DNA from 4 places in the Kitasatospora sp. NPDC001261 genome. Region 4 is predicted to be linked to each of the others. Evidence: riboswitches for the same ligand, from Rfam matches in the RefSeq annotation. Region 4 holds a riboswitch; each other region holds the start of a gene.
The links. A riboswitch is a leader RNA that binds a small molecule or an ion and turns the genes downstream of it on or off. The one in region 4 is predicted to bind cobalamin.
Positions count from the first base shown of each region.

Region 1: another riboswitch for cobalamin. It lies ahead of ACFY4B_RS21195 (cobalamin biosynthesis protein); the one in region 4 lies ahead of ACFY4B_RS42275 (ribonucleoside-diphosphate reductase subunit alpha).
Region 2: another riboswitch for cobalamin. It lies ahead of ACFY4B_RS07250 (HoxN/HupN/NixA family nickel/cobalt transporter); the one in region 4 lies ahead of ACFY4B_RS42275 (ribonucleoside-diphosphate reductase subunit alpha).
Region 3: another riboswitch for cobalamin. It lies ahead of ACFY4B_RS37315 (CoA-acylating methylmalonate-semialdehyde dehydrogenase); the one in region 4 lies ahead of ACFY4B_RS42275 (ribonucleoside-diphosphate reductase subunit alpha).

Region 1 is NZ_JBIAXP010000015.1:71,431-78,596, reverse strand. Features, by position in the region: gene ACFY4B_RS21200 (cobyric acid synthase) at 18-1,532, opposite strand; gene ACFY4B_RS21195 (cobalamin biosynthesis protein) at 1,529-2,542, opposite strand; cobalamin riboswitch at 2,650-2,783, opposite strand; gene ACFY4B_RS21190 (alpha/beta hydrolase family protein) at 3,121-4,227, shown strand; gene ACFY4B_RS21185 (hypothetical protein) at 4,895-6,220, shown strand; gene ACFY4B_RS21180 (phosphatidylcholine/phosphatidylserine synthase) at 6,326-7,166, opposite strand, start outside.
Region 2 is NZ_JBIAXP010000004.1:83,633-90,798, reverse strand. Features, by position in the region: gene ACFY4B_RS07285 (Xaa-Pro peptidase family protein) at 1-290, opposite strand, end outside; gene rpmF (50S ribosomal protein L32) at 506-679, opposite strand; gene rpsR (30S ribosomal protein S18) at 728-964, opposite strand; gene ACFY4B_RS07270 (CobW family GTP-binding protein) at 979-2,145, opposite strand; gene rpsN (30S ribosomal protein S14) at 2,151-2,456, opposite strand; gene rpmB (50S ribosomal protein L28) at 2,456-2,692, opposite strand; gene rpmG (50S ribosomal protein L33) at 2,837-3,001, shown strand; gene ACFY4B_RS07250 (HoxN/HupN/NixA family nickel/cobalt transporter) at 3,068-4,183, opposite strand; cobalamin riboswitch at 4,214-4,427, opposite strand; gene ACFY4B_RS07245 (metalloregulator ArsR/SmtB family transcription factor) at 4,510-4,893, shown strand; gene ACFY4B_RS07240 (hypothetical protein) at 5,016-6,689, shown strand; gene ACFY4B_RS07235 (AAA family ATPase) at 6,751-7,166, opposite strand, start outside.
Region 3 is NZ_JBIAXP010000037.1:59,138-66,303, reverse strand. Features, by position in the region: gene ACFY4B_RS37320 (acyl-CoA dehydrogenase family protein) at 1-550, opposite strand, end outside; gene ACFY4B_RS37315 (CoA-acylating methylmalonate-semialdehyde dehydrogenase) at 559-2,058, opposite strand; cobalamin riboswitch at 2,267-2,458, opposite strand; gene ACFY4B_RS37310 (alcohol dehydrogenase catalytic domain-containing protein) at 2,585-3,628, opposite strand; tRNA gene ACFY4B_RS37305 (tRNA-Cys) at 3,746-3,816, opposite strand; gene ACFY4B_RS37300 (hypothetical protein) at 4,023-4,835, shown strand; gene ACFY4B_RS37295 (polysaccharide deacetylase family protein) at 4,843-5,502, opposite strand; gene ACFY4B_RS37290 (hypothetical protein) at 5,764-6,054, opposite strand; gene ACFY4B_RS37285 (anion permease) at 6,051-7,166, opposite strand, start outside.
Region 4 is NZ_JBIAXP010000059.1:3,218-10,383, forward strand. Features, by position in the region: gene ACFY4B_RS42260 (glycosyltransferase family 2 protein) at 13-1,431, shown strand; gene ACFY4B_RS42265 (glycoside hydrolase family 26 protein) at 1,437-2,564, shown strand; gene ACFY4B_RS42270 (glycosyltransferase family 39 protein) at 2,564-4,255, shown strand; cobalamin riboswitch at 4,328-4,462, shown strand; gene ACFY4B_RS42275 (ribonucleoside-diphosphate reductase subunit alpha) at 4,654-7,065, shown strand; gene ACFY4B_RS42280 (ribonucleotide-diphosphate reductase subunit beta) at 7,086-7,166, shown strand, end outside.

The DNA.
Region 1 (7,166 bases), on a different contig from region 4:
CTGCGTCCGTGTCCGGCTCATGCGTCACTCCCAGGGGCCCCGGGCGGGAGGAACGGCAGCGATCCGGCCGCCGGCACCCCGCCCTCGATCAGCTTCCACAGCGCGTCGGTGTCCGCGTGCTCCTCGATCAGGTCGCCCAGCCGGTCCAGCCGGGCCTCGCGCGCCGCGGCGAAGGAGGTGTCCGGCGCCGGGACGAACGCCCGGCCGGACAACTCGGCGACCTCGCGCAGGAGTTCGCGGCGGAACCCGTCGTTCTCCAGCGCGCCGTGCCAGGTGGTGCCCCAGACCGGGCCGACCCGGCAGCCGTCCAGGAAGGGACTGCCCCCCTCCACGGTCACCACCCCGTGGTGGATCTCGTAGCCCTCGACCCGCTGCCCGAACGCCTCGCCGACCGGCCGCGCCAGCACCTTCTCGACGCCGAAGCGCACCCGCGTCGGCAGCAGCCCGAGACCGTCGACGGCGCCCGCCTTCGACTCGACCTCGTCCACGATCGAGTGCGCCAGCATCTGGTAGCCGCCGCAGACCCCGAGGACCGGCAGTCCGGCCGCCACCCGCGCCTTCAGGGCCGGCTCCAGGCCGCGCTCGCGCAGCCAGGCGAGGTCCGCGACGGTGGCCCGGGTGCCGGGCAGCACCACCAGGTCGGCGTCGGCCAGCTCCTCCGGCCTGGTCGCCCAGCGGACCAGCACGCCCGGCTCCTGCGCGAGCGCGTCCATGTCGGTGAAGTTGGACAGCCGGGGGAAGCGCACCACGGCCACCCGCAACACGTCCGCGCCGAGCGGCCCGGGCCCGTCCGCCCGGTCCGCCACGGTGGACAGGTCCAGCGAGTCCTCGGCGTCCAGCCAGAGCCCGGGCAGCATCGGCAGCGTGCCCAGCACCGGACGGCCGGTCAGCTCGTGCAGCATCTCCAGCCCGGGCGCCAGCAGCCGCGCGTCGCCGCGGAACTTGTTGACGAACCAGCCCGCCACGTGCCGCTGGTCCTCCGCCGACAGCAGTGCCAGCGTCCCGTACATCGCCGCGAAGACCCCGCCGCGGTCGATGTCCCCGACCACCACCACCGGCAGGGCGGCGGCCGTGGCCAGGCCCATGTTGGCGATGTCGCGGTCGCGCAGGTTGATCTCGGCGGGCGATCCCGCGCCCTCGCAGACCACCACGTCGTAGCGGCCGCGCAGGTCGGCCAGGCACTCCAGGGCGCGCTCCAGCAGGACGGGCTTGCGCTCGCGGTAGTCCAGCGCGCCGACCTCGGCCACCGGCCGGCCGAGCAGCACCACCTGGCTGCGGCCGTCCGCGCCCGGCTTGAGCAGCACCGGGTTCATCGCCGCCTCCGGCTCCACCCGGGCGGCCTGCGCCTGCATCGCCTGGGCGCGGCCGATCTCGGCGCCGTCGGCGGTGACGAAGGAGTTGAGCGACATGTTCTGCGCCTTGAACGGCGCGACCCGCACGCCCTGGCGGGCGAGCCACCGGCAGATCCCGGCCGTCACCACGCTCTTGCCCGCGTCCGAGGTCGTCCCCGCGACCAGCAGTGCGTTGCTCATGCCCGTCCCCTCTTCTTCAGCAGTGCCCGCAGCAGGACGTGCCCCGCGACCGTCGTACCCAGCGCCAGTGCGCCCACCCGCCGGGAGAGCGCGCAGGCCCGCTCGATGTCGTCCACCGTCACCGGCCGCAGCTCCGCGCCCAGGACGGGCCGGTGCTCCACCCGCTCCCCGTACCGCAGCGTGCCGCCCAGTCGGACGCCCACCGCGCCGGCGAACGCCGATTCGGCCTGGCCCGCGTTCGGGCTCGGGTGCGCGGAGCCGTCGCGCCGCCAGACCCGCCAGGCGGTCCGGGGCTCGGGGGCGGCGGCCACCGTCAGCAGCGCCGTCAGCCGGGCGCCCGGCCAGCCCGCCACGTCGTCCAGCCGGGCCGAGGCCCAGCCGAACCGGGCGTAGCGGGGCGAGCGGTGGCCGACCATGGCGTCCAGGGTGTTCACGGCGCGGAAGGCCAGCAGGCCGGGGGTGCCGGCCAGGGCGCCCCAGGTCAGCGCGTTCACCACGGCGTCGGCGGTGTTCTCGGCCACCGACTCGACCACCGCCCGGGCGATCTGCTGCCCGTCCAGCGCGCTCGGGTCCCGCCCGCACAGGTGCGGCAGCCGCTCCCGGGCGGCGGCGAGGTCGCCGGCGGCCAGCGAGCGGCCGATGGTGCGGGCCTCCCGGGTCAGCGAGGTGCCGCCGAGCACCGTCCAGGTCGCGGCCGCCGCCAGCGCCGCCCGGCCCAGCGGGCGCCGGCCCACCGTACGGTCCAGGGCGAGCGCGCCCGCCGCGACCGCGCCCACGCACAGCGCGGTGTACCCGGCCCCGGCGGCGCGGTCGTCGCGCCACAGCCGCCGCTCCAGCCGGGTCGCGGCGCTGCCGAAGAAGGCCACCGGGTGGCCCCGGCGGGGGTCGGCGAAGCGGGCGTCGGCGGCGTAGCCCGCGGCGGCGCCGAGCGCGAACACGGCGGCGCGGGCCAGCGGGCGCGAGGCTCGGGTCAGCGGGCGCGGAGCGGGGGAAGGCGCGCGCGGGGTCATCGGCCGCACGGCGGAGGGCAGCTCGGAGTCCGGCCGGGCGGGGCAGCCTGCATCGCGTGCGTGTCCTCACTCAGGGTCCGCGCCCTGGATCGACGTGACGGCGGCGAGAGTCTCCTGGCTTCCGGGTCGAACGCACCCCCGGAGCCTTCCAGCGGCCGTCGACGGCCCGCCGTGGCGATGTTCCGAGCGTGCTCCCCGGTGACAGTGGCGGGACCGCGCCGGACTTCCACCGGCTTCCTCTCCATGCCTCCGTTTGGCCCCAGGATCCCATCACGGGCCCGAACCGGGAGTCAACCGAGGTCACGGAGGGGTTGGTCACACGGGGACGCCGCTGACGCCCGGTCGGATCGCCCGGCGCGGCCCCGCCCCGACCCCCGCCACCGGCACCCCCTGAGTACCGCCCTGAGCACCGCCCTGAGCACCCCGGGAGCGCCCGCCGGGTGACCCGGACGGCCCAGCCCGGTGGCCGGTCGGGCGGAGCGCCGGTGAACTGGGGCTCGAACACCGTCCGGTCCGTGAAGAACGTCCGTGAACAACGTCCGTGAACAACGTCCGTGAACAACAGAGCGGGGAGCGAGATGCGTTGGGGAACCGCCGCCGTCGTGGCGGCCGCCGCGGTGGGGGCCGCCGTGCTGGTGGTCGGCCGCCGGGCCTCCGAGCGGATGGTCCGTCCGGTGACCGCCGTCCAGGAGTCCGGGCCGGTCCAGGTCCGCGCCCTCGCCGCCGGCCGGGTCACCTTCACCCGCGGCCCCGCGAGCCTGCGCCCCGGCCGCTGGGCGGTGGAGTGGGCGGACGGCGGGCACGCGGTCGTCGAGGAGGTGCTGCACGCCGACGAACAGGGCGTCACCCGCCGACTGGTCCGCGCCGACCGGGGCACCCTCGTCCCCGGCACCGAGGTCCGCTTCACCCCGCGGGTCCACCTCGGCGACCCCACCGAGGCGCTCGGCCTCGCCTTCGCCGACACCACCGCCGACGGCGAGCTCGGCGCCCTCCCCGCCTGGCGGCTCGACGGCAAGCGCGGCACCTGGGTGATCCTGGTGCACGGCCCCGGCGACGACCGCCGGCAGACCCTCCCGGTGCTCCCCGTCCTCGACCGGCTCGGCCTGCCCGCCCTCGCCGTCACCTACCGCGGCGACCGGGGCGCCCCCGCCTCCCCGGACGGGCTCAGCCACTTCGGCGAGACCGAGTGGCGCGACATCGAGGCGGCGGTGCGGCTGGCGCTCGACAGCGGCGCGGGCAAGGTGATCCTGTACGGCTGGTCCGTCGGCGCGACCATCGTGCTGCAGACCGTGGCCCGCTCCGCCTGGTCGCACGCCGTCCGCGGCCTGATCCTCGACTCGCCCGTGCTCGACCTGCCCGCCTCCGCCCGCCGGGACGCCGCCCGGGCCGGCTTCCAGGGCGTCGCCGCCGAGCTCGGCGCCCTCGCCGCCGAGGGCCGCACCGGGGTCGACCTCGCCGACTTCGGCCGCATCGCCGACGGCACCGACCTGCGGGTGCCGACCCTCCTCCTGCACAGCCCCGAGGACCGGATCGCGCCCTTCGGCGCCGCCGAGAAGCTGGCCGCCGCCCGCCGCGACGTGGTGAGCCTCCAGCCCTTCCCCGGCGCCGACCACGCCACCCTCTGGAACACCGCCCCCGACCGCTACACCGAACTCCTCCGCCGCTGGCTCACCCCGCTCCTCTAGGGCCTCAACCACCCCCCCTGTGCGCGAGGGCGTTTTCGGCTGGTCCCCGCCGCTTTTCCCGGTGCGATTCCCCCCGTCCGGGAATGAACGTTCCTCCCATTCCTCCGGGCCCGCGTGAAAAGTCGGCCCGGCCGACTTCCGGTGCGGCTCGATCCCGATCACGCCGCCCGCCATCCGTCCGGATTCGGGCTGGACAGTCCTGCCGGGCGTCGCCGGGCCGAATCGCCCCCGTACGGGCCCCTCGGCTGTCAGGAGCAATATTTGGCCCGACCCCTTACCCCCCACCCGTACGCACGGTGACCGCCCGAGCATTCCCGGCAACCGGGCCGCCCCCCGTGGCATGGGCAGGTCACACGTTTCCGGCCAGGCGGTTTGCCGTTGTTGCCCGATCTTGCGGAGGTGCCACCGGCGGTCGCCCGGTCGTACGGACAACCGGATGTGACAGAAGGCCGGTACAAGGGGAAGACTGCTCGACGTGACGTCTCGGAACCCGCGCGACCGTGATGCCCCGCTCCCGCCGACGATCGGTACCGGTGCGACGGTGACCCGTCTCCCCGGAACGGCCCAACGGCCCGCCGGTGGCAGGCCGGGCGGGGCGGGAGTCCCCCGTAACGCAGTACCCCGGCGACGAGGGCCCGCTCCGGCTCCCGGGCGGGGCAGGGTTCCCGTGCCGGAGGGCTTTCCGGCACCCTCCGAGCTGGCGCCGCTGGCCCGCCGGATGCTGGTGGACGCCGTCCGGGTCGCCCGCTGGGCCGGTGAGCTGGCCGAGGTCGACAAGCGCGGCGAGCTGCTCCCGGACGACGCCCGCGCGGCGGGCCGGGCCCTGGCCATGACGGTCGGTGCCGCCGCCAAGGCGTGGGGGCAGGCGCTGCTGGTGGGCCTGGTGGAGGCCCGGGACGGCGGAGCCGGCCCCGGCTGGCGCCTGCACGCCTGGGAGCACGACGACGAGGCCGTGGTGCGCGGCTGGTCGGCGCTGTTCGACGCCTGGACCCTGCTCGCCCCGGTGCCGCCCGCGGCGCTGCGCGGCGTCTTCGCCGTCCTGGCCGGGCAGGCCGTGGACCAGGCCCCGCAGCTGCTCTCCTTCCTGCACCTGGTGGACGGCCCGGTCGCCGAGAGCGAGCTGCTGGAGCTGCTGCGCCGCGGCCTGGACGAGCGCCGGGTCGGCACCGGCCTCGGCGGACCCGGCCTGTCGCCGGTGCCGCACGCGGCCTCGGCCGTCTCCGCCGTCCGCGGCACCTGCCGTGCGCCGCAGATCGACACCCCGGCCGCGCCCTCGGACGTGGCCGCCGTCCTGGACTGGATGCTGGACGGCCTGGCGGCCGTCGGCGCCCTGGTGCGCAGGAACGACGCCGCGGAGCTGTCGCCGCTCGGCCACTGGGCGGTGCGGGCGAAGCTGGAGGAGATCTGCACGGTCGCGCAGACCGCGGCCGGGCACATCGAGCAGAGCGCCTTCGAGCTGCTGAACGCCTGTGCGGACTACTCGCCGGGCCCGGCCCGCGCCGAGTTCCGGGCCTGGGTCGCGGCCCGTCCGGCCGACCGGGCGGTGGGCGAGCTGCTGGACGCCGCCCAGGGCGACGACGCGCTGGTGCGCGGGCTGGCCTTCGAGGCGCTGCGGGTGGCCGGCGGACCGGCCGAGCAGGCGGTGCGCGCGGCGGTGGACGAGCCGGTGCTGCGCCCGTACGCGCTGCTGTGGCTGGCGGAGCGCGCGGACGAGGGCGTCGCCCCGGCGGACGTGCTGGGCGCGGAGGACGCGGCCTGGCTCTGGGTGGACACCGCGGCCGCGGTGCTCGACCACGGCGAGACCGAGCTGCTGGTGGGCCACGTCGAGGGCGCCGCGGCGGGCGACCCGGTCCGGCTGTTCGCCCGGGCCCGGCAGTCCGGCCACCCGCGGGCGGCCTCGGTGCTGACGGCGGTCTCGAGCGTGCACCCGGACCCGGGCGTGGCCCGGGCGGCCCGCCGCTCGGCGTTCAGCGTGCACACCGGCGGCGCCTGAGCCGCACGGGCGCACGGGAACACGGGCGCACAGGAACACGGGAACACGGAAAGGGCCCGGAACCATCAGGTTCCGGGCCCTTCCCCATGCCGGTCGTGGGACGGCTCAGCCGAGCCGCGACTCCGCCCGCCGGGCGCGGACGTCGCCGACCTTCTGCCCCACCTTGCGGCGGATGACCAGCAGCGGCGCCATCGCGGCGAGCGTGATCTGGGCGAACGCGCCGACGTGCATCAGGCTGTCGCCGCCGGGCAGCCCGGTCGCCCAGGCGGCCAGGCAGCCGATCGCGACGACGACCCAGCAGAGCGTGGCGGTGGCCAGCAGCCCCTGCGGCTTCGGGTACTCGATCCGGCTGACCATCAGGTACGCGGCGCCGAAGATGGCGAGCAGACCGGGCAGGAACGGCGGGTCGAGCAGCACGATGGCGATCACCGTCATCGCGCCCATCGGGCAGGGCATGCCCTGGAACACCCCGGGCCGCATCTTGACGGCCGAGAAGCGGGCCAGCCGCAGGACCACCGCGAGCAGTACGGTCAGCGCGATCAGCGCCGACAGCTTGCTGTTGGAACCCGGGGAGACCATGCCCCAGACCGCGACGAAGTAGGCCGGCGCGATGCCGAAGCTGATCAGGTCCGCGAGGTTGTCCAGTTCCGCTCCGAGGGCGGAGGAGCGCAGCTTGCGCGCCACCAGCCCGTCGAAGAGGTCGCACATCGAGCCGATCAGCAGCAGCGTGACCGCGGTGGCGGCGCTGTGCCGGTCCGGAGCGGCGTCCGGGTTGGTGATGTGCGGGACCAGGACCCCGGTGGTGATCGAGTAGATCGCCAGGAAGCCGCAGACGGCGTTCCCCAGGGTCAGGAAGTCGGCCGTGGACAGGTGCTGGGGAGAGCGCGGGGCACGCAGCTCGCGGTCCCGTGCCCAGCGGCGGCGGCGCAGGGCCGTCTCCTCGTCG
Region 2 (7,166 bases), on a different contig from region 4:
CCGGAGCGGGTGGCCGCGGCCGCGGCGGCCAGCGCGGTGTCCGAGCCGGCCGCCACCGGCAGCCGGGTGACGTCCGGGGCGATCAGGTGCTCCCCGGTGTCGTCCGGCGGCAGGTCGTCCGGCAGCGCCAGCAGCGCCCGCTCCCTGGTCAGCAACAGGCTCGCCCCGCAGGGCGCGCAGCCCGTCAGGTACCGCACGTTCGCCGCACGGGTGATCAGCGCCGCATCGGCCCCGGCCGCGCTGCAGTGCTCCCTCACCCGCTCCCGCCGCCCCGCGTACGCATCCGCCATGCGTCGAGCCTACGAACCCCCGGCCCGAAGCGCCCGCCGAGCACCCCCGCCAGAACCCCCGGTGCCCCTTGCGCGCCCCCCGCGCGACCGCGCCGTCGCCCTCCGGCCCGCGCCGGGGCCCCCGCCCCCACCCGCCGCTCCCCCACCTGCCGCTCGGACGCGCGCCGCCGCCGAGGGGCCCACATCCCCTCGGCGGCGGCTTCCTCCCGTCGCGCCTACTGCCCGTCCGGGTCGAGCAGACCCCGCCGGTACGCCGGGACGAGGTTCTGCGGGACGAGCATCTCCCGGCCGTTCAGGGTGATCGCGACCAGCTTCGGGGGCGTCGCCCGCCACTGGGCCCGGCGGTGCCGGGTGTTGCTGCGGGAGGTCTTGCGCTTGGGTACGGCCATCGCGGGCTCCTTCTCGGGTGGTGTGGTCGAACGCGTCGTCGGGCGGCGCTAGCGGGTGGCGCCCGAGGCGTACGGCAGGAGGGCCGTCTCCCGGGCGTTCTTGATCGCCCGGGCCACCGCCCGCTGCTGCTCGGCGGTGAGCCGGGTGACCCGGCGGCCGCGGATCTTGCCGCGGTCGGAGACGAAGCGGCGCAGCAGGTCGGTGTCCTTGTAGTCGATGTACTCGATGCCCGCCGCGAGCAGCGGGTTGGGCCGGGGCTTCGGCGGGGCGGATCGTTTGCGCACGGGAGGGCGCTCCTTCAGTGGACGGGGTCGAGCAGGTCCTGGAAGGCGTCCGGCAGGGCCTTCCAGCCGGGTTCGCCGGCGGCGAGTTCGGCGTCGGTGAGCAGGCAGGAGTCGAGCAGGTCGGTGATGCCGTCGACGTCCAGCCCCTCGGCGGTGAAGCTGAGCTGCTGCACCCGGTCGCCGTGCCGGGGGTGCCAGTCGAGGGCGGCGGCGGCCCGGCGCGCGGGCGGGTAGAGCTCCCAGGCCGCGTCGGGCAGGGAGGTGAGCCAGGGCCCGCACTCCTCGACCGCGAGGTTCGCCCCGGCGGCGTCCCAGGCGAGTATCAGATCGGGCCGGTTGGCCAGCCAGAACCGGCCGCGGCTGCGCTGCGCCGCCGGGACGAGCAGTTCCAGCGCCCGGTGCAGCCGCTCGGGGTGGAGCGGTCGGCGGCGCTCCCACAGCAGGGTGGCGACGCCCGCCTCGTCCCGCTCCTGCGGCAGCAGCGCGAGCGCCGGGTTGACCCGGTCGCGGGCGGCGGCCACGTCGAAGCCGCCGAGCGCGGCCCGGGTGAGCGCGCCGGTGCCGAGCCGGACGGTCCGGGCGGTGGCGTGCAGCTGGCGCAGGAGGGCGAGCCCCGGCGCGTGCGCCGCGGCGCGCGGCACGGCGAGCGTGCCGGCGTACTCGATCTGGTGGGCGAGCGCCTCGGCGCGGGTCCGGTCGTCGCGCGAGGCGGTCTGCTCGCCGTGCTCCGCCAGGTCGTCCGGGACGGAGAGCTCGCCGACCAGCCGGTCCGGGTCGACGGCGGTGACCACGCCCGCCAGTTCGACGGCGTCGTCGAGCGGCCGCCCGTCCACCTCTCCCCCGGCGATCACCTCGACCGCGGGGTGCGGGTCGCTGCCGCCCCACAGTTCGACGATCGCCAGTCCGTACCGGCCGCCGTCGGCGATCTCCAGCAGCCGGGGCAGCAGGTCCTCGCGCAGGGCGCAGCACGGGCAGTCGTTCGCCAGCGGGACGTCGGCCGCGTCGAAGGCCCCGGCGGCGTCGCGCAGCTCGCGGCGGACGGTGCCGAGCGCGGCGTCCCGCAGGTCGTGGTGCAGGACCACGGCGTCCACCGCGGCCGCCGCCAGTTCCTCGACGGCGGCCCGGCGCTGCTCCGCGTGCAGGCCGGCGACGACCACCACCGGCAGCCTGGTCCCGTCCACGGCGCTCACCAGCTCGCCTTGCGGACGCCGGGCAGGTGCCCGGCGTGGGCGTGGGCGCGCAGGTTGACCCGGGAGAGGCCGAAGGCCCGCAGGTAGCCGCGGGGCCGGCCGTCCACGGCGTCCCGGTTGCGGACCCGGGTGGCGCTGGCGTCGCGCGGCTGGCGGGCGAGCTCGGCCTGGGCGGCGGCGCGCTCGGCGGGGCCGGTGCCGGGGTGGGCGATGGTCCGCTTGAGCTCGGCCCGGCGCTCGGCGTGGCGGGCGACGACGGCGCGCCGCCGCTCGTTCTTGGCGATCTTGCTCTGCTTGGCCATCAGACCTTCTCCCCCCGGGCGCGGATGCGGGCGACGGCGGCCTCGATGCCGATCGCGTCGACGGTGCGGATGCCCTTGGCGCTCAGCGCCAGCCGGACGTACCGGCCCTCGCCGGGCAGCCAGTAGCGCTTGCGCTGGATGTTGGGGTCGAAGCGGCGGCCGGTGCGGCGGTGCGAGTGCGAGATCGCGTTGCCGAAGCCGGGCCGGCGGCCGGTGAGTTGGCAGCGGGCGGACATGGGTGCTCCCTGGCGTCCGGGAATGGGCAGGACCGGGCTCACGTTACACCAGATGAAAATGACTTCCATTTCGATGTACGGTTCGAGCCAACCCCTCGGACCGGACCCCGAGACCCCGACCCCCAGACCCCAGGAGGACGTCCCATGGCCCGCAGCGAACTGCGCCCGGTGATCAGGCTCCGCTCCACCGCCGGCACCGGCTTCACGTACGTGACCCGCAAGAACCGCCGCAACGACCCGGACCGGATGGTCCTGCGCAAGTACGACCCGGCCGCGGGCCGGCACGTCGACTTCCGCGAGGAGCGCTGACCCCGGACGCGCGAACGGCGCCTCCCCGGACTCGGGGAGGCGCCGTTCGCGGCCTGGCCGCTCGGCTCAGGAGCCCTCGGGCGTCCAGCGCTGCTCGACCCGGGCGAGCTTCCAGTACCCGATCGCGATCGCCCAGACCACCACGAACAGCCCGGCGATGGCGTAGCCCACGTTGTCCAGCGAGATGTCCGCGACGAACCCGGTGACCGGATCGGTCAGGTCGAGCTTCTCGTGCAGCACCCCGACCAGCTCGATGGTGCCGATGATGAAGGCCACCGCGATCGACAGACCAGTGATGGTCAGGTTGTAGTACACCTTCCGGACCGGGTTGGCGAAGGCCCACTGGTACGCGAAGTTCATGAACGTCCCGTCCAGGGTGTCGAACAGGCTCATCCCCGCCGCGAACAGCAGCGGCAGGCAGACGATCGCGTACCAGGGCAGCCCGGAGGCCGCGCCCGAGCCGGCCATCACCATCAGGGTGACCTCGGTCGCGGTGTCGAAGCCCAGGCCCAGCACCATGCCCACCGGGAACATCTGCCCCGGCCGGGTGATCGAACGGGTCGCCCGGTTCAGCACCCGGGCCATGAAGCCGCGCGAGTCGAGGTGCGCCTCCAGCTCCTTCTCGTCGAACTTCCCGGCCCGCATCGAGCGGAACACCCTGAGGATGCCGAGCAGCGCCGCCAGGTTGAGCGCGCCGATCAGGTAGAGGAACACGCCGGAGGTGGTCGTCCCGATCACGCCCAGCCACTTGTGGGTGGCCGACTCGTCGTCCATCAGCGTGTTCGCCAGCTGCGCGCCGCCCGCCACCAGGGCGGCCATCAGCACCACCATCGAGGAGTGCCCGAGGGCGAACCAGAAGCCCACCGAGACCGGCCGCTTGCCGTCCGCCATCAGCTTGCGGGTGGTGTTGTCGATCACCGCGATGTGGTCGGCGTCGAAGGCGTGCCGCATGCCGAGGGTGTACGCGGTGATGCCGAGGCCCACCCCGAAGACCTGGGTACCGACCGCGTACCGCTCGGGCGCGACCAGGAAGATCAGCGTGCCGAAGGCCACCACGTGCATGGCCACGATCACCGCCATCAGCCCGGCCGTACGGACGGTGTCCTCGCGCCGCCATCTGAAGCTGGGCAGCACGGAAGGGGCCGGCTTCGCGCCGGCGGCAACGGTTTCGGGCAGGGTCATCTGCGGATCACGCTCCAGCACCTCGTGGAAAACCTCGTGAGATGCCGTGGCCGGTCTCCTGGCTGACGGGATACCCGTGCCCGCCTTCCCAGGTGCGCGAGGCACCCAGTGGCTCCGTGGGCACGGACGACGTTCCTCCGCAGGCGGAGGAACGACCCGATCACAGTGGCGAGGGCCGCTCCGGGCTGGGACCCCTGAGGGTCCGTCACCGGTCTTCCCGAGCACCACGGCGGGGAACACCGTAGGGGCCGCGCCCCGACCCGTGCAAGGCTGCGCACCTGCGCAGGTGTCCAGGATCACAGGCGGCCGCCTGCAAGAATGTCCGCATGCATCTCGTACCGGCCGACCGCGCGGGCCACCGCACCATCGACGGGCACCGGGTCTGCGAGGCCATCGCCGCGATCGGCGACCCCGCGCACGTCCGGTCCTGGGCCGAGCGGTTCTCCCTGCTCGCCGACCCCGGACGGCTCGCCCTGCTGCTCGCCCTCCACCGGGCCGGCCCGCTCGCCGTCAGCGACCTCGCGGTGGCCACCGGCATGCGCGACCCCGCCGTCTCCCAGGCCCTGCGGCTGCTCCGCACGGCCGGCGTGGTCACCGGCGACCGGGACGGACGAGTGGTGCGCTACCGGCTCGTGGACGAGGCCATGCGCCCCCTCCTCGACGAGTGCGCCGCCGCCGAGCACCACGAGCCCAGCGCGGCAGTGGGCTGACCCCTCCCGCCGACGCCTGCCCGACCTGCTGACTCATGCTCGGTCCGCCGACTCCCGCCCGGGCTGCTGACTCCCGCTCGGGAAGGCGCGCCGTGAACGGCCCCGGCCAGTACGATCATGATGTGCCGTCCCACCCCCATGCCTGGCCCGCCGACCGCTGGAACACCGACCCGGTCAAGGCCCGCGTGCTGGCGGTCGCCCGCACCCTCACCTCGGCCACCCGGGTGCTGGACGTCCTCTCCCTGCTGAGCCCGCACGGCATCGAGTGGTACTTCACCGTCAACCCCGGTTCCGTCTTCGCCGACCGCGCCCTGGACGAGTACCTGCACGGCCTGTCCGGCTTCACCGTGCTGGACTGGGACGACGCCGTCCGCCACCGCTTCGACCTGGCCGTCGCCTGCGCCGTCCACTCCTCCATGCACCGCCTGGACGCCCGCCTCGTCGTCCTGCCGCACGGCGCCGGCTACAACCGCCTGGTCACCGAGTCCACCGGCGACACGGTCAGCGCCGCCGGCCTGTCCCGCAACGAACTCACCCACCGCGGGCGGGTGTTCGTGGACGTCCTCGGGCTCTCCCACCCCGAACAGCTGGACCGGCTGCGGACCTCCTGCCCCGAGGCCCTGGACGTCGCCCGGGTGGTCGGCGACCCGTGCTTCGACCGGATGCTCGCCAGCCGGCGCTCCCGGGACGGCTACCGCGCCGCGCTCGGCGCCGTCGGCGGCCGACGGCTCGTCGTCGTCAGCTCCACCTGGAGCGAGCACTCGTTATTCGGCCGCCACCCCGACCTGCCCCGGCGGCTCGTCCGCCAACTGCCCGCCGACGAGTACACGGTGGCCGTCGTGCTGCACCCCAACGTGTGGAGCCGCCACGCCCCCGGGGCGCTGCTCGACGACGCCCGCCGGATGGGCCTGCGCCTGATCCCGCCCCACCAGGGCTGGCAGGCCGCGCTCGTCGCCGCCGACTGCGTGATCGGCGACCACGGCTCGGTCACCGTCTACGGCGCCGCCCTGGAACACCGCACCATGCTCGTCGCCACCGGCGCCGCCGAACTCGACCCGCGCTCCCCCAGCTACGCCTTCGGCCAGGCCGCCCCCGTCCTCGACCCGGACGGGGACCTCGCCGCCCAGCTCGAACAGGCCCTCGCCGAGGCCCCGGCCGGCCTGCGCGAGATCACCGACCGCTCGCTCGCCCACCGCGGCGAATCCGCCCGGCTGCTGCGCCCGCTGCTCTACTCCTTCCTGGACGGCCTGGACGAGCCCGGGGACGAACCGGCCCTGCCGCCCTACCCCAGGCCCGTCCCCTGCCCCGGGGCCGCCGAGTGGCCCACCGCGTACGACGTCGAGGGCAGCACCGAGGGGACCGAGGTGAGCCTGCGGCGCTACCCCTTCCACCCGGACGACCACACCCCGCGCGGCTTCCACGCCCTCACCGACGAGCACCCGGGCGACGCCCTGCGCTACACGGCCGAGGTGATCGCCCGCACCGAGGCCCACGCCGAACGCCCCGCCACCCGCTGGCTCGCCGACACCGCCGCCGAACTGCCCGGCCTCGCCGTCGCGGTGGCCGCCCTCGGCCCGGCCCGCCACCTGCTCCGGCTGCACGGCGGCCGGCTGCTGGAGGCCCACGCCGAACCGGACTGGGGCCGCCCCGACCCCGCCGTCGACCCGCTGCTGCTCGGCTCCGCCGTGGCCTGCTGGCTCGCCGACGGCGGCGACCCGGCCGGCCTCCCCGAGCACGGACTCACCGTCCGCACCGGCGGGGACCGCACCCGGGTGTCCTTCCGTACCGGGCCCTGACCCCGCCCGCCCGCTACGGACCGCCCCTCGGCCCGGACCGCCCCTCAGCCCGGACCGCCCCTCAGCCCGCCAGCTGCCGCAGCCGCTCGCGACTGCGCTCCGCCAGCTCCGCGTCGTCCAGCTCCTCGGCGAGGGTGACGAGCAGGGTGTGGGCCTGCGCCTCCTTCGCGTACTGGTTCCGCTCCTTGGCCTGCCGGGCGCAGTCGTCCGCGTGGGCGACGGCGAGGTCCAGCTGCCCGAGGGCCCGGTGGGCCCGGGCCCGGACCAGCGGCAGCTTCATCAGCATGTCGTTGTCCCGCGTCCGCCCGGCCCGGGCGGTGGCCTCGGCCAGCAGGGTCAGCGCCTCCTCCGGACGGCCGTCGGCGATCAGCGCCTGCGCCAGGTTGTAGCTCTGGACGATCTCGCCGTGGTCGTCGCCCCGGTTCTCCGCCAGGGCCAGGGTGAAGCGCTCCACCGCGTCGCCCGGGCGGCCGTCGG
Region 3 (7,166 bases), on a different contig from region 4:
CCAGGAACGCGGAGACGCCCCGGGCCCCCGGGCCGCCGGTTCGGGCCATCACCACGTACACCTGCGAGGTGCCGGCGCCCGAGACGAACTGCTTGACGCCGTCCAGGACCCAGTGGTCCCCGTGCCGGCGGGCCCGGGTGGCCAGCGCGGCGGCGTCCGAGCCCGCGCCCGGCTCGGTGAGGCAGTAGCTGCCGAGCAGTTCCGTCGAGCAGAGCCCGGGCAGCAGCCGGGCGCGCTGGGCGGGACTGCCGTAGCGGTCGATCATCCAGGCGACCATGTTGTGGATCGACAGGTAGCCGGCGATGGACGGGCAGCCGGTCGCCAGTGCCTCGAAGACGAGCACGCCGTCCTGGCGGCCGAGCTCCGAGCCGCCCGCCTCCTCCCGCACGTAGACGCCGCCGAGGCCCAGGTCGGCGGCCTTGCGCAGGACGTCGACCGGGAAGTGCTTGGCCTGGTCCCACGCGACGGCGTACGGGGCGAGGTGCTCGCGGGCGAAGTCCCGGGTGGTCGCGACGATGGCGAGCTGGTCGTCGGTCAGATGGGTGTGCACGGCGCGCCTCAGCCCATCGTCGGGATGGTGAAGCTCGCGCCCTCCTTGGCCCCGGAGGGCCAGCGCGAGGTGACGGTGCGGGTGCGGGTGTAGAAGCGGATCGAGTCCGGCCCGTGCTGGTTGAGGTCGCCGAACGCGGAGCGCTTCCAGCCGCCGAAGGTGTGGTAGGCGATCGGCACCGGGATCGGCACGTTGACCCCGACCATGCCGGTGTTCACCCGCCGGGCGAAGTCCCGGGCGGTGTCGCCGTCCCGGGTGTAGATGGCCACCCCGTTGCCGAACTCGTGCTCGCTGGGCAGCCGCAGCGCCTCCTCGTAGTCGGCGGCACGCACCACGGTGAGCACCGGCCCGAAGATCTCCTCCCGGTAGATCCGCATGCCGGGCGTGACCCGGTCGAACAGCGAGGCGCCGAGGAAGTAGCCGTCCTCGTGCCCGGCCAGCCGGAAGTCCCTTCCGTCGACGACGAGTTCGGCGCCCTCCTCGACCCCGAGGTCCAGGTAGCCGCGCACCCGCGCCAGCGCGTCGGCGCCGACCAGCGGTCCGAAGTCCGCCGCCGGGTCGTCCGAGCGCCCGACCTTGAGCGCGCCGATCCGCTCGACCAGCTTCGCCACCAGGGCGTCCGCCGTCGCCTCCCCCACCGGGACGGCCACCGAGATGGCCATGCAGCGCTCCCCGGCCGAGCCGTACCCGGCGCCGATCAGCGCGTCCGCCGCCTGGTCGAGGTCGGCGTCCGGCATCACGATCAGGTGGTTCTTGGCCCCGCCGAAGCACTGCGCCCGCTTCCCGTGCGCGGCGGCGGTGGCGTACACGTACTGGGCGATCGGCGTGGAGCCGACGAAGCCGAGCGCCTGGACGCGCGGGTCCTCCAGCAGGGTGTCCACGGCCTCCTTGTCACCGTTGACGACATTGAGCACGCCCGGCGGCAGCCCGGCCTCCAGGAACAGCTCGGCCAGCCGCAGCGGCACCGAGGGGTCGCGCTCCGAGGGCTTGAGCACGAAGGCGTTCCCGCAGGCCAGCGCGGGCGCGGCCTTCCAGAGCGGGATCATCGCCGGGAAGTTGAACGGCGTGATGCCCGCGACCACGCCGAGCGGCTGGCGCATCGAGTACACGTCGATGCCCGTCCCGGCGTTGTCGCTGAACTCGCCCTTCAGCAGGTGCGGGATGCCGGCGGCGAACTCCACGACCTCCAGGCCTCGTTGGATGTCGCCGTGGGCGTCGGCCACGGTCTTGCCGTGCTCGGCGGAGAGCAGCCGGGCCAGCTCGTCCTTCTCCTGCTCGACGAGCTGGAGGAAGCGCAGCAGGACACGGGCCCGCCGCTGCGGGTTCCAGGCGGCCCACGCGGGCTGGGCCTGCTCGGCGTCGGCGATCACCGCCTCGACCTCGGCGCGGCTCGCCAGGGGCACCCTGGCCTGCACCCGGCCGGTGTTGGGGTCGTACACGTCGCCGAAGCGGCCGGAGGTGCCGGCGGTGGGCTTGCCGGCGATGAAGTGGGTCAGTTCTCGGACCATCGGTTCCTTCTCTCGACAGGGGTGGGAGAGGAGGAATGGAGGCCGCCGCCGGTCGGCGGGCGCACGGTGGCGCGCCCCTCGGCACGGGCGTACGGCGATGTGACGGTACGTCAGGACGCGGGCGCCCCGGCGGTCGTCGGCACGGGACAGCCAGGCGCGGTGGAACGGAAGCAGCCCGGAGCCATGTGTGTCGTCTCCATCCTCGTGGAAAACACGAACCACCCGCGGCCGGTATCCTGACTCCCGGATCACCGCACGCCCTCAGGCCTTCCCGGCTGGCTGCCAGTGGCCGTCATCTGCGAGGACGGACTCCCCGGTCACAGTGGCGGGACCGTGCCGGACTCACACCGGCTTCCCTGACACCGCGGACCTGCCGTCGACCATATAGTTGGACGTCCTAGTAAGTCCAGGGGTACGCGCCCGCGCCGCGCCGCCGGAGGGCCGCTCACCCCCGTCCACCTGCCCGGACACGCCGGGAGCCGGCCCCGAGGGACCGGCTCCGAGGGCCGGCTCCGATGACCGCCGCTCAGCGGCCGGTGGTGACGACCATGCGGAAGCGGGCCCGGTTGGCCGCCATCTTCTCCACCGCCGCCGCGGTCCGCTCCAGCGGCACCTCCTCGACCCAGGCCCGCACCCCCGTCTGCGCCGCGAAGCGCAGCGTGTCCTGGGTGTCGACCGCGATGCCCGAGGAGTGCGCGTAGACCTTCCGGTCGCCCTGGATCAACTGCAGGGCGCTCAGCTCCAGCGGCTCCGCCGGGAGTCCGACCATGACGAGCTCGCCCCGGCGGGTGATCCCGTCGATCGTCGCCACCACGGCGGGCGCGTTGGTGACGGTGGACAGGACCACCTTCGCACCTCCCAACTGCCGCAGGGCCTCGGCGACATCGCCCGCGGTGCTGTCGATGTAGTGGGCGGCGCCGAGCCGGAGCGCGAGCGGCCCCTTCTCCTGGCCGCGGGCGATGGCGACGGTACGGAAGCCCATCTTCTCGGCGAACTGGACGCCCAGGTGGCCGAGTCCGCCGATCCCCAGGATGGCGACGGTGTCCCCGGGCCGTGCGGCGGAGCGGCGCAGGGCGTTGAAGACCGTCACCCCCGCGCAGGCCAGCGGCGCCGCCTCGACCGCGGTGAGCTCGTCCGGGACCGCCGCCAGGGCCACGGCCGGGACGACGACGGAGTCGGCGAACCCGCCCGGATAGGCGACGCCGGGGATCTCGACCCGTGCGCAGTGCAGGCCGTCGCCCGCCCGGCACGCGTCGCAGTGCCCGCAGCTGCCGCCGTACCAGCCGACCGCGACCCGGTCGCCGACCCGCCAGCCCTCCACGCCCTCGCCGAGGGCGTCGACGCGGCCGGCGATCTCGTGCCCCGGGGTGATCGGGAAGGTGCTGCCGGGCAGCAGGCCGCCGGCGATGAGCAGGTCGGAGTGGCAGACCCCGCACGCCTCCACGGTGATCCGCACGGCTCCCGGACCGGGTTCCCGCGAGGGGACCTCGACCAGCTCGGGGGCCGCACCCGGCCCCGCGACCTGGACGGCGCGCAGCGCGGCGGCCGAGCCGCTGGGGGAGGTGGTCATGAGCGATCCCTTCGCCGGGTGATGTGCCCCGGAGCCCCAGGTGACCGCACCGCTCGTCCTGTTCCGGGCGCGCCTTTCGAGACGGATCGAAATGTCTCGAAAGAACTCGGAAGAAAAAGGTGGAGATAGGAATCGAACCCATCTGAACGGCCCTGCAAGCCGCCGCCTAGCCACTCGGCCACTCCACCCCGACAACGATGGAAACATTACACGCACATGAACACGGACCCTGACCAGAATTCCCCGGGAACGGCGATGTTTCACCCCATGGGGCTCTTAGTGCGTCTAGTGTTATTTCTTTCGACATGGCGCCGGTAGGGTCCGACGAGCCAGCGCGTAAAAGACCGGGTGCGCTAGCCTGTGCCGATATCTCCGACCCGATGGGATTTCACTGATGGCCGTTGAGGAATCACGGTTCACCCATACCGCGGAGCCGCTCTGCGGAACCGCCGCGAACCGGTGCCAGTACAAGAACCTGCCCCTGCGCGACCTTCCCCCACTCGGCGTCGTGCGCCGCGCCAGGATCGCCCGCGAGGGCCTGCGCGAGCGCCGCGCCGACGTTCCGGCGCCCGGCCGGCCCTCCCGGTTCGCCGAGGGGGACTGGGTCCGGGTGAAGGACGAGGCCGCGGTGCGCGCCACCCTCGACGACAAGGACCGCCACCGCGGCCTGTGGTTCACCGGCAGCCAGTGGTCGTTCTGCGGCGGCGTCTACCAGGTCGAGCGCATCGTGCGCCGCATGATCGACGACCACTACCGGGTGCGTCGCCTGTCCGGCACCGTCGCCCTGGCCGGCGCCACCTGCCACGGCGCCGACGGCGCCCAGGGCTGCGGGCTGGACTGCGCCCTGCTGTTCCGCGACGAATGGCTGGAGCCCGCGCCCGCGCCGGTCCCGGCCCCCCGTCCCGTCGCCCTGTGGGCGACCGTGCGCGGCCTCGCGGAGATCCGCGCGACCCTCGACCCCGACGGGCGCCTGCACGGCGTCCCCTTCCAGCCGGGGATGGAACACCACACCGGCACCCGTCACAGCGCCCTCGAACTGCGCCACCGGTCCCTCGCCTGGTGGCAACACCCCACCGGGGGGCGCTGGTTCATCCTCGACGGCCTGCGCTGCGGTGGCGAGCCGCTCGCCACCGGCTGCGACCGGCGGTGCGCCCTGCTCTGGCACGAGTCCTGGCTGCACCTGGAGCCGGCCGCCACCGCCCCCTGAGCGACCGTCAGCGCAGCCAGCGGTCGCGCACCAGCTTCGCGGTCAGGTGCAGCGGCCCGTCCCGGTCGCCGACGTAACATCGGGGAAGCGCGAACTCCCCGCCGTGGACACCGGGGCTGACCGCGCACCCGTACCCGTACCCGGTGTGCGCCACCGCCTCCACGGCGGCGCCGTCGAGCGAACCGTACGGGTAGCAGAACCCCTCGACCGACCGGCCCGTGAGATCCTCCAGCACGTGGCGGCTGTCGGCGACCTGGGCCGCCAGTTCCCGCGCCCCCAGGCCCGCCAGCCGCCGGTGCGTCAGCCCGTGCGAGCCGATCTCCACCCCCTCGGCGGCGGCCTCGCGGACCTGGGCCGCCGTCATCAGCGGCTTGCGCGGGCCCTGCTCGTCCCAGTCGTTGTACCCGCCGAGCCGGCCGGCCACCACGTAGACCGTCGCCGTGAAGTCGTACTCCGCCAGTGCGGGCAGGGCCTCCTCCACGAAGTCGCGGTATCCGTCGTCGAAGCTGAGCCCCACCTTTCCCGCGGCGGTTCCGTTCCGGTGGGAACGCATCAGCTCGCCCACCGACACCCCGCGCAGTCCGCGCGCGGACAGCCAGCGCAGCTGGCGGCGGAATCGCGCGGGGTCGACGGTGATCAGATAGGGATCCTCGGTCGCCGACGTCACCGAGTGGTACATCAACGTCCACGGGAGACGCGCCGCATCCAGGGCGAGCGCGCTTTCCGAACTATTGCGTGGTCGAACGAGTCGCATGTTCCGCTCCTGCCGTCCAGTGGCCCCGTCCGTTCAGGTGGCCCTCGGAGAAATTGCATTCTGGCAGCGTCGGGCCCGGCTTCCATTCGCGCCAGGCGACTCCGTACCATTTCACCCGGTTGCCGGAGCGGAATTCGGCGGGGCCCGCCCGGGCCGGGCCGGGGCGGCGGACCGTCAGCGGTGGTTGACGATGACGTAGATGCCCCAGCCGATCGCCGCGAGCACCAGCGCGAAGAGGAGTCCGGCCAGGGTGGAGCCGACCGGGCCTGCGGTGGGCCGGACGGCCGCCGCCTCGTCGGCCGGGCCGGACGGGGCGGACGGGTCCGACGGACTGGACGGGCCGGACGGGCCGGCCGGGTTGAGCAGGCGCAGGCCGAGGGCGAACAGCGCGGGCAGGCCGGCGCCAGTGACCAGGCCCACCACGACGATCTTCCACACCGCGTCCAGGTTGACCCAGGAGTTCACGACCTCACCTCGTCCTTGACGGGCTCCGGGGCCACCGAACCGGTCCAGGCGGCGTTGACGTTCTCCGGCGTCACGGCCGGGTAGCGGGAGGCGGCGAAGAAGGCGACCGACGCCAGCACCAGCACGGTGAAGATCACCGCCACCCCGGTCGTCCCGCCGATCCCGTTCGCGGTCCAGTAGGCCACCGCGCCGACCCCCGCCGCGGCCGGCAGGGTGAGCAGCCAGGCCGCCACCATCCGGCGGGCGAGCTGCCAGCGCACCACGGCACCGCTCCGCCCGATCCCCGAGCCCAGGATCGACCCGGTGGCCACGTGGGTGGTGGAGAGCGAGTAGCCGAAGTCGGTGGAGCAGAGGATCACCGCGGCCGAGGCCGACTCGGCGGCCATCCCCTGCGGCGGCTCGATCTCCACCAGCCCCTTGCCCAGCGCGCGGATCACCCGCCAGCCGCCGATGTAGGTGCCCAGGGCGATCGCGAGCGCGCAGGAGACGATCACCCAGTCGGGCGCCTTCGCCCCGGCCTGAAGGGTGCCGTTGGCGATCAGGGCCAGGGTGATGGCGCCCATGGTCTTCTGCGCGTCGTTGGTGCCGTGGGCGAGCGACACCATGGAGGCCGAGCCGATCTGGCCGAGCCGGAACCCGCGTCCGCGCGGGCCCTCGGGCACGTCCCGGGTGAGGCGGTAGACCAGGAGGGTGCCGACCACCGCCACCCCGCCGGCGATGAACGGCGACAGCGCCGCGGGCACGATCACCTTGGAGACCAGCCCCTGCCACTTGACGGCCGAGGTCCCGGCCGCCGCCACCGTCGCCCCGACCACCCCGCCGATCAGCGCGTGCGAGGAGCTGGAGGGGATCCCGAGGAACCAGGTGGCCAGGTTCCACAGGATGCTGCCGGTCAGGCCGGCGCACACCACCGTCAGGGTCACCTCCCCGCTGGCGACCAGGCCGTTGGCGATGGTCGCCGCCACGGCGGTCGACAGGAACGCGCCGACCAGGTTCAGCACCGCCGAGACGGCGACCGCGACCCGCGGCGGGAGGGCGCCGGTCACGATCGAGGTCGCCATCGCGTTGCCGGTGTCGTGGAAGCCGTTGGTGAAGTCGAAGCCCAGCGCCGT
Region 4 (7,166 bases):
AGCTTCGCCTGCATGGTGGCCAGCGAGATCGGGCTGCTGAGCGCGACGCCGTGGTTCCTCTTCTTCATACCGCCGCTCGCCTTCACCATCGTCTACTACCTGATATCCCGCTGGGTGCACGGCTTCAACGAGACCTTCGACCTCTCCGCCCACCGGGCCCTGGTCAAGTCCTGGCAGCCCGAGCACCATCCGACCGTCGACATCTTCCTCCCGGTCGCCGGCGAGCCGATCGAGGTCCTGCACAACACCTGGACGCACGTCGCCCGGCTCCGCGACCAGTACCCGGGCGACGTCACCCCGTACGTCCTCGACGACAGCAACAGCCCGCAACTCGCGCAGATGGCCGTCGACTTCGGGTTCGTGTACGGAACCCGCGACAAGCTCGGCTGGTTCAAGAAGGCCGGCAACCTCCAGTTCGGCTTCCGCAACTCCGACAGCGACTACATCCTCATCCTGGACGCCGACTTCGCGCCCCGGCCGGACCTGCTGAACGAGATGCTCCCCTACATGGAGGCCGACCCCCGCCTCGGCATCGTCCAGTCCCCGCAGTTCTTCCGCATCCTGGACTCGCAGAACTGGATCGAGCGCGGCGCCGGCGCCGTCCAGGAGCTGTTCTACCGGACCGTCCAGGTCTCCCGGCAGCGCAGCGACGGCGCCATCTGCGTGGGCAGCTGCGCGGTGTACCGGCGCGCGGCGCTGGAGGAGAACGGCGGCACCACGCTGATCGGCCACTCCGAGGACGTGCACACCGGGTTCGACCTGCGCCGGCTCGGCTGGGACCTCCAGTACATACCCGTCGCGCTGGCCACCGGCGTCTGCCCGGACAACGTCGGCGGCTTCTTCAACCAGCAGTACCGCTGGTGCACCGGCTCGATGAGCCTGCTCGGCAGCAAGAAGTTCTGGCAGACCAAGCTGCGGCCGATCACCCGGGCCTGCTACCTGTCCGGCTTCTTCTACTACATCCACACGGCGCTGTTCACCGTAGTCTCACCGCTCATCCCGATCGTCCTGCTGCTCGCCCGCCCCGACCTGATCCGCTGGGAGAACACCGCGCTGGTGCTGCCCGGCCTGCTCTACGCGACGGTCATCTTCCCGCTCTGGCACCGCAACCCCTACCGGCTGGAGGCCTGGGCCGCCCGCATGATGTACGGCTGGGCGCACGTCTTCGCCATCTGGGACATCGTGCGCCGCAACCGGATGGCCTGGCAGCCGACCGGCTCCAGCGGCGCCAAGCGGAACAGGACCCGGCGGTTCTGGATCGGCGTCATCGCCTGGGGCGGCGGAACCGCCCTGCTCTGGGTGCTGCTGAGCATCTGGCGGATGCTCACCATGGGCCCGCTGAACTTCGCCCTCGTCCTCGCCTCCGGCCTCTTCTACGCCACCATCGTGGGCCGGGTCCTCGTCCAGCCCCGCCCGACGGAAGCAGTGTGATCGCCATGACCGCCCACCCGAGACGGGCCGGCCAGCTCCGTCACCGGCTGGCGCTCCCGCTGCTGGCCGCCGCCGGCCTGCTGCTCACCACCGCGTGCGGCCCCGAGGACCCCGGCTTCGCGATGCAGAAGGACCTCGCCCAGGCCGCCCCGGCCGCCGCCCCGGCTCCCGGCGCCCCCGGGACTCCCGGCGCTCCGGGCGCTCCGGGCGCGACCCCCGCCGCGGGGGGCACCGCACCGGCCGCACCCGCCACGCCCAAGGCCCTGCCGGCCGGCGTCCCGTACGACGTCACGCCGCTGCTCAGGCCGAGCCACAAGTACCTCGGCGCCGCCCTGCCCGACGTCCCCGCCACGATGGACGCGCTGCCCGGCTACCGCGACGCGATCGGCAAGCAGCCCAACGTCCTGGAGTTCTACGCCCACTGGAAGGGCGGCTTCGACACCGCGGGCGCCCGCCGGATCCACGACGCCGGGGCGCTGCCCTTCATGGCCTGGGAGCCGCACGACCGCTCGCTCGCCTCGATCGCGGCCGGCGACACCGACGACTACGTGCGCGGCGTCGCCAAGGCCGTGGCCAAGTTCAACCTGCCGATCGCCGTCAGCATCGCCCACGAGATGAACGGCGACTGGTACCCGTGGGGCCGTCAGGCCGCCACCCCCGAGGACTTCGTGGCCGCCTGGCGCCACGTCCACGACCTCTTCGACCAGGCCGGCGCCACCAACGTGATCTGGGTCTGGAGCCCCAACATCACCGACCCCGCGCCCAACACCCGCCTGGAGCCGTACTACCCCGGCGACACCTACGTCGACTGGGCCGGCATGACCGGCTACTTCACCAAGACCGGGCCCAAGACCTTCGACGCGCTCTACGGCCCGACCATGGCCGAGATCCGCGGCTTCTCCCAGAAGCCCTTCTTCATCAGCGAGACCGCCTCCGAGCAGGGCAAGCGCCAGCACGCGGACATCGACCAGCTGTTCTCCGGGCTGGAGGCGCACGACGACATCGTCGGCTTCGTCTGGTTCAACATCGTCAAGCGGGCGGACTGGCGGGTCGAGGCCGTGCCGGACACCCTCGCCGCGTTCAAGCAGCGCGTGTCCGACCCCCGTTACGGCTTCGACATCCGGAACCCCTGATGAGCACTGAGTCCGAGTTCTCCCCCGTCCCGCACGGCCGCTCCGCCCACGACCCGGCCGCCGAGCCGGACCCGGACGGGCCCGGCGCCGTGGCGGTGGACAGCCCCGACGGGCCCCGCCCCGCCGTGGCGGTCGACAACCCCGACGGCGTCGAGCTGGCCCCGTACACCATCCCGCGGGTCCCCGCGATCGGCTGGGACCCGGGCACCAGCCCCCGGCGCCGGTGGATCGCCCGCGGCCTGCTGGGCGCCGTCCTCACCGTCCAGGCCGCCCTCTCGCTGCGCCTGCTGGCCGCCGCGCACCCCGACGAGGCCGCCGCCATGGTCGCCGGCCGCCAGCAGCTGGCCCACCTGCTGCACGGCACCCCGGTCACCACCGACCTGGTCGACCGGGTGCACGGCTCGCCCTGGCTCTACCCGCCGCTGGCCGGCGCCGCCGCCGACGCCAACGGCATCTGGGGCACCCGGCTGCTCAGCCTCGGCTTCGCACTGCTCACCACGGTCCTGCTGTACTCGCTGACCCGGCGGCTGTTCAACGAGCGGGTCGCCATCTGCGCCATCGCCGGGTACGCCGTCCTCCAGTCCACCGTGGTGGTCGGCTTCTACGCCGCGCCCGAGTCCCTCGCCGTCCTGCTGGTCGCCCTCGCGGCCTGGACCACGGTGTTCACCGCAGGCCGCCATCCGGCCCTGGCCCTGCTCGCCGCCCCGCCCACGGCGCTGGCCTGCGCCACGGCCTACTCCGCGGCCTTCGCCGTCCCCGCCCTGGTGGCCCTCGCCTTCGCCTGCGCCCGGCCGTACCACCGGGTGGGCCCGGCCGCCCTGCGCTCACTGCTGACGGCCCTCGGCACCCTCGTCCTGCTGCTCCCGTACGGCACCCTCGGCAAGGTCGCCGGGTGGTCGCCCTCGCGCGGCAACGCCCCCGGCTCGGCCGGCTCGGTCCTGCTCGGCACGCTCCAGTGGGCCGGCCTGTTCACCGTCCTCGCGGTGGCCGGCACCATCGCCTACACGCGCCGCGAACAGATGCCCGAGCACGACGCGCCGGAGAAGGAGCCCCTCCCCACCACCCGGGGCCGGCGCGCCCTGCTCGGGGCCGTCCTGACCGCCACCGCCCTGCTGGTCCCCGCCGCCCACCTGTGGACCGGCACCTCCGGCGCGCTGTTCCGCCACCTCGGCTACGGCATGCTGCTGGCCGCCCCGCTCGCCGGGGTCGGCCTGACCCGGCTGGTCGGCGCCCACTTCCGCCACCCCCAGCTCGGCATCCTGGTCTGGGTCGCCCTGCTCGCCCTCGGCCTGGAGCAGTCCGCGCTGCGCTACCAGAACGGGCCCGACTCCGGCCGCCTGCTGGCCGTCCTGCGGGTCCACACGGAGCCCCAGGGCCGCTACCTCACCGAGGTCGACGGACTCGCCGAGTACTACCTCGGCGGCGTCTCCAAGCCCGAGCAGTGGGTCTCCGCGCGCGCCGGCACCGACTACCGCGACGGGGCCGGCGTCGAGCACCACGGCGACGACGGCAGCGTCGCCGCGATCCGGGACGGCTGGTTCACCATGGTCGTCCTCGACAGCACCGCGCCGAGGGCCACCGACCGGGCCCTGAGCGAGGCCCTGGGCGCCGCCGGACACTACCGGCTGGTCGCCCAATTCACCTCGCCGACCGGCGATTCGAGCACGTACAAGGTCTATCTGAAGCACTGACCGGCCGCCCGGCCCACGCACATCCGCGACACGACAGGCACAACATATGGTGCCGCCGCAGTCCGGCGGCACAACATGTATGCTCGCTTCTGCTGTCGATGCAGGGGAACCCGGTGCGAATCCGGGACTGCCCCGCAGCGGTGAGCGGGCGGCTCCAGCAGCCGCACCCCGCGAGTCCGAGTACCTGCCGACGGCGTGCGCCACGGCCCTCCCGCAGAGGCCGCGCCGGCACCAGCAGTACCCCTCCGGGCCTCGCGGGCGGGCCGGGGAGTCACCTCGCGCGACGCTTTTTGCGTTCGCGCCGTGCTCCCCTGCCCAGATCGGCCCGGTGGCCCCCCGAGCACCGCCGCCGATCGCCGCCAGGAGAGAGCGCCTTGACCACCGCTGCCTCAGCCACCCTGCCCGCCCAGGGCTCCGGTACCGCCTTCACCGACCCGACGGTCTCCGACCCCGGGGGCGCGCTGCTGCGGCTGCTCACCGACCGCAGCACCGACCTCACCGAGGTCGACCCCGGCCATGTCGCCGCCGCCGCGCTGCGCGGCCGCCACGCCGGCTCGGACTTCGCCGAGCTGCGCGGGCTGGCCGTGGACGCCGCCGCGTCGATGATCGCCGAGGACCCCCAGTACTCGAAGCTGGCCGCCCGCCTGCTCGCGCTGGAGATCGTCGACGAGGCGAACAGCCAGGGCTCGGTGTCCTTCTCCGCCTCGATCACCGTCGGCCACACCGAGGGCCTGATCGGCGACACCACCGCGGACTTCGTCGCCAAGCACGCCGCCGCCCTGGACGCGCTGATCGACACCGCCGGCGACGACCGCTTCGAGTACTTCGGCCTGCGCACCGTGCAGTCCCGCTACCTGCTGCGCCACCCGATCACCCGCAAGGTGATCGAGACCCCGCAGCACTTCCTGCTCCGCGTCGCCTGCGGCCTGGCGGTCGGCGACAGCGAGCAGTCGGTGCGCGAGGTGGCCGAGCTGTACGGCCTGATGAGCCGCCTGGAGTACCTGACCTCCTCGCCGACGCTGTTCAACTCCGGCACCCGGCACCCGCAGATGTCGAGCTGCTACCTGCTCGACTCGCCGCTGGACAACCTGGACTCGATCTACAACCGCTACGCGCAGATCGCCCGCCTGTCCAAGCACGCCGGCGGCATCGGCCTGTCCTACTCGCGCATCCGCTCGCGCGGCAGCCTGATCCGCGGCACCAACGGCAAGTCCAACGGCATCGTGCCGTTCCTGCGCACCCTCGACTCCTCGGTCGCCGCCGTCAACCAGGGCGGCCGCCGCAAGGGCGCGGCCTGCGTCTACCTGGAGACCTGGCACGCCGACATCGAGGAGTTCCTGGAGCTCCGCGACAACACCGGCGAAGAGGCCCGCCGCACCCACAACCTCAACCTGGCGCACTGGATCCCGGACGAGTTCATGCGCCGGGTCAACGCCAACCAGGACTGGTCGCTGTTCTCCCCGGCCGACGTGCCGGAGCTGGTCGACCTGTGGGGCGCCGACTTCGACGAGGCCTACCGCAAGGCCGAGCTGGCCGGCAAGGCCGTCCGCACCATCCCGGCGCAGACCCTGTACGCCCGCATGATGCGCACCCTGGCGCAGACCGGCAACGGCTGGATGACCTTCAAGGACGCCTCCAACCGCGCCGCCAACCAGACCGCCCTGCCGGGCCGCACCGTGCACTCCTCCAACCTGTGCACGGAGATCCTGGAGGTCACGGACGACTCCGAGACCGCCGTCTGCAACCTCGGCTCGGTCAACCTCGGCGCCCACGTGGCCCCCGGTGCCACGGTCGACGACCTGCTCGGCGCCATGGACTGGGAGCGCCTCGACGCCACCGTCCGCACGGCCGTGACGTTCCTCGACCGCGTGGTGGACATCAACTTCTACCCGACCACCGAGGCCGGCACCTCCAACTCCCGCTGGCGGCCGGTCGGCCTCGGCGTGATGGGCCTCCAGGACGTCTTCTTCAAGCTGCGGATCGACTTCGACTCCGCCGAGGCCGCCCGGCTGTCCACGCTGATCGCCGAGCGCATCATGCTCACCGCGTACGAGCGCTCCGCCGACCTGGCCGAGCAGCTCGGCCGCCACGAGGCGTACGGCGAGACCCGCGCCGCCCGCGGCGAGCTGCACATCGACCACTTCCCGACGGCCGCCCCGCAGTGGGCCGACCGCTGGACGGCGCTGCGCGCCCGGATCGCCGAGACCGGCCTGCGCAACTCGCTGCTGCTGGCCATCGCGCCGACCGCGACCATCGCGTCCATCGCCGGCGTGTACGAGTGCATCGAGCCGCAGGTCTCCAACCTGTTCAAGCGCGAGACGCTGTCCGGCGAGTTCCTCCAGGTCAACCCGTACCTGGTGCGCGAGCTCAAGGAGCTCGGCGTCTGGGACCAGCAGACCCGCGACGCCCTGCGCGACGCCAACGGCTCCGTCCAGGACCTGAACTGGCTGCCCGCCGGGGTCCGTTCGCTGTACCGGACGGCCTGGGAGCTGCCGCAGCGCGCGCTGATCGACCTGGCCGCGGCCCGCATGCCGTACCTGGACCAGAGCCAGTCCCTGAACCTGTTCATGGCGGCGCCGACCATCGGCAAGCTCAGCTCGATGTACGCCTACGCGTGGAAGGTGGGTCTGAAGACCACCTACTACCTGCGTTCGCGCCCGGCCACCCGCATCGCCCAGGCCGCGTCCGGCACCGCCCGTGCCGCCGCGCCGGCGCCGGTGCCCGTGAACACCCCCTCCCTCACCCCGGAGCAGGAAGCCGCCATCGCCTGCTCCCTGGAGAACCCCGAGTCCTGCGAGGCCTGCCAGTGACCACCCCCGAAGACCGCAAGATGCTGCTCGACCCCGGCTTCGAGCTGACCCTGCGCCCGATGCGCTACCCGTCGTTCTACGACCGGTACCGGGACGCGATC